2 regions of the Lactiplantibacillus sp. B652 genome follow, and region 2 is predicted to be linked to the other one. Evidence: riboswitches for the same ligand, from Rfam matches in the RefSeq annotation. Region 2 holds a riboswitch; the other holds the start of a gene.
What was found. Region 2 has a riboswitch for preQ1 ahead of MZO40_RS14180 (nucleoside hydrolase). Riboswitches for the same ligand answer to the same signal wherever they lie in the genome.
Positions count from the first base shown of each region.

Region 1 (3,418 bases), on a different contig from region 2:
ATAAAATGCATATCTACCGCCACAAGTCTCGGGGTGGCGACATGTCACTTCCCGTCACGACCTTACTGAAAAACGCGACTAAGACGATTCAAGTCGATTCAGCGTTTTACAACATCTTCTTCTCTATCAAAGATTTGCCATACATCGCCGTTCTCGATGAACACGGCTACTTTTATGGCATCTTAACGCATACACGCTTGCTGGATATGCTGTCACAATCTTGGAACGTCAACGTTGGCAGCTATGTCCTCACCGTTGTCTCCGTTGGTGAACGTGGTGACTTAGCCGCCATGGCAAAAATCATCACCAAATATACGTCAATCGCCGGCTGTTTGACCTTGGACGTTCAAAATGGCACCTTGGGCTACCGGACCCTCTTCACCCTGCCAGAAAACGTCGACAGTGAAAAACTTAAACGTATCATCGATAACTTGAACCGCAAACAATTCAAAGTTATCGAAGTTGAAGACTTACAAGCTGAATAGTCAGTCTGCTTTGGCAGCCGCATTAAGAATTGAATTCTTGATGCGGCTTTTTTGTGCTGAAATGCTGGGTCAGATGTCCTGTTCGTCAGCCGATGGGCGCCTTATTCCGACTTCCGGGGCTGGCTGACAACGCTGGAACAGGGCGGACATCGATTTGAACTCACGCAGAAGATCACTGCGCAATTTCAAATACGAGTCTTCTTCTAGCCCGGGAAATTCGCCCGGACAAGAAGAATTTCGCCCTTGAGCATTGTCCGCCAGCCCCTCCAGTCGGGAACCCACTCGAATGGCGGATGAACGGCCACCTATCTGGGTACAATTGTCCACTGAATATTAAGTGACTGGTCCTTCAAGCAAACTTTCAATTGGCCTCAATAATGCTTTATCAGACTTAATCACTGAAAAATCGGTTGAATTTTATTCGCAAAATTCAACGGACATTATTCTTGAATTTAGTCGATAAAATTACCTTCGTTTATAATTTGAGACTTTACTATCTCAAACGACTAAGGAAAGTTCTGACAAATTCAGTGAAACTGCTGATTCGAAAAGTTAAAACATGGGTTAGGAAGCATAGCCATCATTAGAAACCAGTCTGACAGTTGAATGTCAAAATGACCTTGGACTATGAATCAACGACTAATCCAACAAAAAGTTGAGTCCGCACACGTCCGCCTTTCGAATACCATCCCGGCTGGAAGGCATTCGGGGCAAGGCCAAGTGGTGAAATTCCACTTAGCAAGCGTTCTTTGCTTGGTTAGTGGAAGGTCAGTGTTTGAGACGTGGTTTGTCGGCTCAAACCTGTACCCACCACGTCACGGCCATTGCCCAGAATGCCTGGAAGTCGGCTTAGGACGTCACCATCACTGCAAGTTTACGCTAACTCGCACTGTTTCCAGCGGGTCACAGCTGGCCGCTTTTGACTTTGATTTCGACGTTGCCTTTGCTCCAAACCTCAATCCAACTCAAAAAGGCCGTTACAATCACCGACATGAATCGGTATTGTAACGGTCTTTTAGGTCATCTAGACACGAGTTAACCTATTGGATCCGGTCACTAAAGTGTAAGATGCGATCTAAGCTATACATAATTGGTGCGGTAATACTCATGATAATTAATTCGGATAATGCGGTCGTAAGGTACGTTGGCCAGAATGCGACGCCACTGCTCATCATGGTAATCATGATGGCAATCATGAACATCGAGACGGTGAAAAGGAAGATGTTCAGTAACATCCGCTGCCACACCGTCTTCAACTTAGGCGCGAGCCAAGTCAAAATCAGTAAGGCCAGTAAGGATTGGCCGCCACCGAATAAGACGTTGAGTAGGCTGGCACCTGGGCCAAAGGCGTCGAATAAAATCACCCCGGCAACGATGCCCCAAATATACTTGCGATTGAAGACTGCCAAATGATTCAGGCCTTCTGAGACCCGAAATTGGATGGCACCCGAGGCCAGACTGAAGGCTGCGGGACCGAGACATAGTACGACATACATTGCAGCGACCAGGGCATTAATGATCCATGGTCGAATTTTGGATTGCGTCATCCGCTTGATTCCTCCTAGTTTTTTAACGTGGGATGGTTACGAACCACGTATTGATTATGAAACAAAGCGAATATTATCGTAGCACGCCCTCAGCTTTCCCGCAAGCCAGCTAGGCAAAAATGCTGTCGGGAATAAATAGATCGCCCAAAGTTGCGGCCATGACTGCCTTGATTGCGGGCATTCGGTTGGCGGCCTCCTCGAAGACGACCGATTGCTTGCTTTGGAAGACGTCGTCGGTGATTTCAAACGCCGCCAGCTGGTACTGCTCACCGAGTTTGGCGCCGAGGTCAGTCTGATGGTCATGGAGTGCCGGTAAACAGTGCATGACGATGGTCGTTGCTTTGCTAGTCGCCGCTAGCAGGTCGGCGTTAATTTGAAATGGCAAGAGTTGTTTGATTCGTGCGCCATAATCGACCTGTTCACCCATGGAGACCCAGACATCCGTATACAAGGCATCCGCTTGGGCCACGGCCTGCTGCGGGTCGGCCGTGATCACGACGGTGCTTCCGGCGGCTTGCGCATACTGTTGTGCTAACGCGGTCACGTGGGCATCCGGCTGGAGTGCTGCGGGTGCGCCGATTGCCATATTGATACCGAGCATGGCACCAGCGACTAACAAACTGTTGGCCATATTATTGCGGCCGTCACCAACGTACGCTAGTGTCAGCCCTTTTAAATGTCCGAAGTGTTCTTTGAGCGTTAAAAAGTCGGCTAAAATCTGGGTCGGATGCCAGTCATCCGTTAGACCGTTCCATACCGGTACGCCACTATATTGCGCTAAGTCTTCGACAGTGGCCTGTTTGAAGCCCCGAAACTCGATGCCGTCATACATTGAGCCGAGCACTTTGGCCGTATCAACGACTGATTCCTTAGTGCCAAACTGAATATCGTTTTTACCGAGAAATTCAGGATGCGCGCCCAAGTCATTGGCTGCGACCGTAAAGGCCGAGCGCGTCCGTGTCGAAGTCTTCTCAAAGAGCAACGCGATATTCTTACCTTGTAAATAAGGATGCGGAATATGTTGGGCTTTGAGCGCCTTTAAATGGCTCGCAAAATCGATCAGATAGGTCAATTCTGCGGGTGTAAAGTCGATTTCTTTTAAAAATGACTGACCTTGAAAATGATTATTCATGGGTTTAAACCTCCGTCGTTAAAGCTGATAAGACTTGCGTGATCGTGGCAACGCCGGCTAATAAGTCGTCGGGTTGCATCACGATTGGCGGCAGCAGGCGTAACGTATTATCCCCAGCCGATAGTGTCAATAACCCGGCTGCTTGTAATTGGGTGATGACCTGGCTGACGGGCAGCTGCTCGTCCAAATGAATCCCGACCATCAAACCTTTACCCGTCAATTGTTTGACGACTGGTAATGGGGCCACCTGAGTC
Region 1 is NZ_JAMSKY010000001.1:21,310-24,727, forward strand. Features, by position in the region: gene cbpA (cyclic di-AMP binding protein CbpA) at 1-485, shown strand, start outside; gene MZO40_RS00080 (QueT transporter family protein) at 1,526-2,032, opposite strand; PreQ1 riboswitch class I at 2,041-2,085, opposite strand; gene argF (ornithine carbamoyltransferase) at 2,142-3,164, opposite strand; gene MZO40_RS00090 (acetylornithine transaminase) at 3,169-3,418, opposite strand, start outside.
Region 1: it holds a riboswitch for preQ1, as region 2 does, so the genes downstream of both, MZO40_RS00080 (QueT transporter family protein) here and MZO40_RS14180 (nucleoside hydrolase) in region 2, are expected to answer to the same signal.

Region 2 (3,418 bases):
GTCTTGGGTCCCGCTGTGCTCGGCTGGGTCTCAGCCACGAGTTTCATCAAGGACTTCGCCGAACTGGGCGTTATCATCTTGATGTTCATGGCCGGGTTGGAAAGTAATTTACAGTTATTAAAAAAATATTGGCGTCCCAGTCTGTTAGTCGCCGTGCTGGGTGTGATTTTGCCCGTCGGCGTCATTGATTGGTGCAGTCAGATGTTTCATTTGAATGCTACTGAAAGTTTGTTTTTGGGCGTGACCTTTGCGGCGACGTCGGTTTCCATTTCTGTGGCCGTGTTGAAAGAACTTGGCGCACTCGATGGTAAGGAAGGCACCACGATTTTGGGTGCGGCCGTCGTGGATGACGTACTGGCCGTGCTGATTTTAAGTCTGATGATTAGCCTATTCGGTAGTGAAGTCAGCGGTGGAGGGAGTCACGCCTCGACGAATCTGGGGTTGTCGTTAGCGATTCAGCTGGCGTTCTTCATTGCCTTGTTCTTCGTGGTCAAATGGGTCGTGCCACACTTGATGGCGGTCGGGAATGCACTATTAGTGCCGACGTCGATTACGCTGATGTCGCTGGTGATTTGTTTTGGCCTCTCTTATTTAGCCGATATGATTGGCCTGAGTGCCGTGATTGGGGCATTTTTCGCTGGTATTGCAGTTGGTCAGACCGATTATCACGAGGTCATTGATGACCATATCCAGCCGATTGGGAATGCGGTCTTCATCCCCGTCTTCTTCGTCAGCATCGGCTTGAACATGTCATTTAAAGGCTTCTTGAGCGATTTCTGGTTCATTGTCGTGATTACGATTGCGGCAATCATCACGAAATTACTCGGGGCCGGAATTGGTGCACGTTTAGCCGGCTTCAACTGGTTGAGTGGGTATGAAATCGGGGCCGGGATGGTCTCGCGGGGTGAAATGGCGCTGATTATTGCGCAGATTGGGTATCAAGGGAAATTGTTGTCAGCTGACCGGTATTCGGCAGTTATCACGGCAATTATTCTGACAACCTTGATTGCCCCGTTACTCCTGCGTGGGGCAGTGAAACGGCAGGCCGCAGCTTGAGTCTGTGGTCAGTCGTTACCCGATTAGCCGTTAATTGATACAAATGGATTTGAAGAAAAGACCGGTTTGGCGATGATTGCCAAATCGGTCTTTTGCATGCTATTCAGTTGGCAGTCGTTGAAAATGGACTTCAGCGAGTTGGTCATAGTGGTTGGTTGCGACCAGTTCAAAGCGTTGCTGATGCGCCACGGCAGTGAACAGTGGAATGCCAGTGCCGAGGATGATCGGTGCGATTTGAATGTAGAGGTCGTCAATCAGGTCCGCGGCGAGTAGTGGCATTAAGACGCCGGCGCCACCAACGATCCAGATGTTACGACCGGGCGCTAGTCGGAGGTCTTGAACAATGTCTGCAACCGGGCTGTTGGTGAATTGCGTGCGCTCGTCACCTGGTTGCGGCTGGCTCGTCATCACAATGTTGCGAGTCGCTGGATTGTAAGGATTGATGAGCTGATCGGTCGTTTGTTCCATCGTGTACTCGTAAGTATGGCGACCCATAATGGCCGTATCAACTTGCTGCATGAACGCTTCGGTAGGGGCATCGTTAGCGCCGGGCGTCTGGAATAACCAGTCGAGACGATTATCTTTAGTCGCAAGGTAACCGTCAATTGAAATGGCCCCATAAAACTGAACTTTACGCATGATTCGACACCTACTTTATCTTTAGTAGTCACATTGTACCATGTTTTCCAGCGCTACACTTACTGAACTCCGGTAAAAGTTCAGTTACATAATTAATGGACGAATGGGTGGCGTGGAAAATGGCGCAAGCACCGGCGAAACGTTCTAACCACTTGAATGTCGTTAACAGTACCGTTTTGGTGGTTTTCAATTACGGTCGTCTCCGCTATAATTGGACTAGCATTTCATACAATTCAGTATGATTGGTTGCAATCTGCTGGTCTGGTTCGTAAACTGCCCAGAATAAAAAACCAAGAACTTCAGTAATCGGAGGTAGGAGAATGAATGCAACCCGTAACGTTATTATTGATTGCGATCCCGGAATCGATGACAGTTTAGCTTTATTACTGGCATTAAAATCACCGGCACTTAATGTGATTGGGATTACGATCGTTTGTGGGAACGTGCCCACCCACATCGGGGCAGAAAATGCCCTCAAAATTTTAGATTTGGCAGATCGATTGGATATTCCGGTCTACTTAGGCGCCAACCGTCCACTGGAAGTGCCGTACACCAGTGCACAAGACACGCACGGTGATGATGGCCTCGGGAATAGCCAGATTCCGGAAGTCACAGCGGTTCGGCCGATTCAGGATGCCGTTTCCTTTATTGTGGATACACTGACCGAAGCACCGACCACGTCAATTCTGGCATTGGGACCACTGACCAATATTGCCACGGTACTACAGCGTGACCCGCAACTATTTGAACAAGTCGAACAGTTTACCTTGATGGGCGGCAGTTATCGCAGTCATGGCAATTGTTCACCAGTGGCAGAATATAATTTCTGGTGTGATCCGGATGCGGCCAAAGTCGTCTTTGATTTAATGCCGGTCCCGATTCAAATGGTCGGCTTAGATGTCACGCGAAAAATCGTCTTAACGCCGAGTTTGTTGACGTATATTAAAGACATCAATCCTGAGCTAGGATCCTTTGTCGAAAAAATCACCAAGTTCTATTTTGATTTCCATTGGCAGTACGAACGGGTGATTGGCTGTGTCATCAATGATCCGTTGGCCGTGGCTGCGATGATTGACCCGGCCATTTTAGCGGGCTTCGAAAGTTATACGACGGTGGCGACGACGGGGGTTGCCCGCGGTCAGTCGATTGTCGATGACCATGACTTCTGGCACACGCCGGCTAATAGTGAAATTATGACGGATGTTGATGTCCCAGCGTTCTGGCGGCTATTCTTGACGACTGTATTCGGGGCGACCGAGCCTGATTTGACCCAAGTCCTGAACCAATTGGTGACGCCATGCGAAAAATAAAGACGCGGACGATTACCTTACTAGCGCTGTGCATCGCTTTGAACTTCGTCGGGAGTAACATTGCGCTGATGCTAAAATTACCGATTTACCTTGATTCGATTGGCACGGTCCTCGCTGCGGCGGTCTTTGGGCCCCTCGGTGGGATGCTGGCTGGTGGTGCGACGGGTGTGATCGTCGGTGCCACAACTGATTTATACTCACTATTTTTCATGCCAGTTCAATTGGTGACGGGGCTAGTCGCTGGTTTGCTCTACCGGCGGGTCAAACCTGGAACATGGCGGTCCAACTGGTGGTTAGCGGCGGTCATCTCGTTACCCGGCACACTGTTGTCGACGGCAATCACCGTGATATTGTTCCAAGGCATCACGTCATCAGGTTCTAGCATGCTAGTCCAACTGTTATTAGGGACTGGA
Region 2 is NZ_JAMSKY010000014.1:14,847-18,264, reverse strand. Features, by position in the region: gene MZO40_RS14190 (cation:proton antiporter) at 1-1,056, shown strand, start outside; gene MZO40_RS14185 (dihydrofolate reductase family protein) at 1,156-1,695, opposite strand; PreQ1 riboswitch class I at 1,951-1,995, shown strand; gene MZO40_RS14180 (nucleoside hydrolase) at 2,016-3,005, shown strand; gene MZO40_RS14175 (ECF transporter S component) at 2,993-3,418, shown strand, end outside.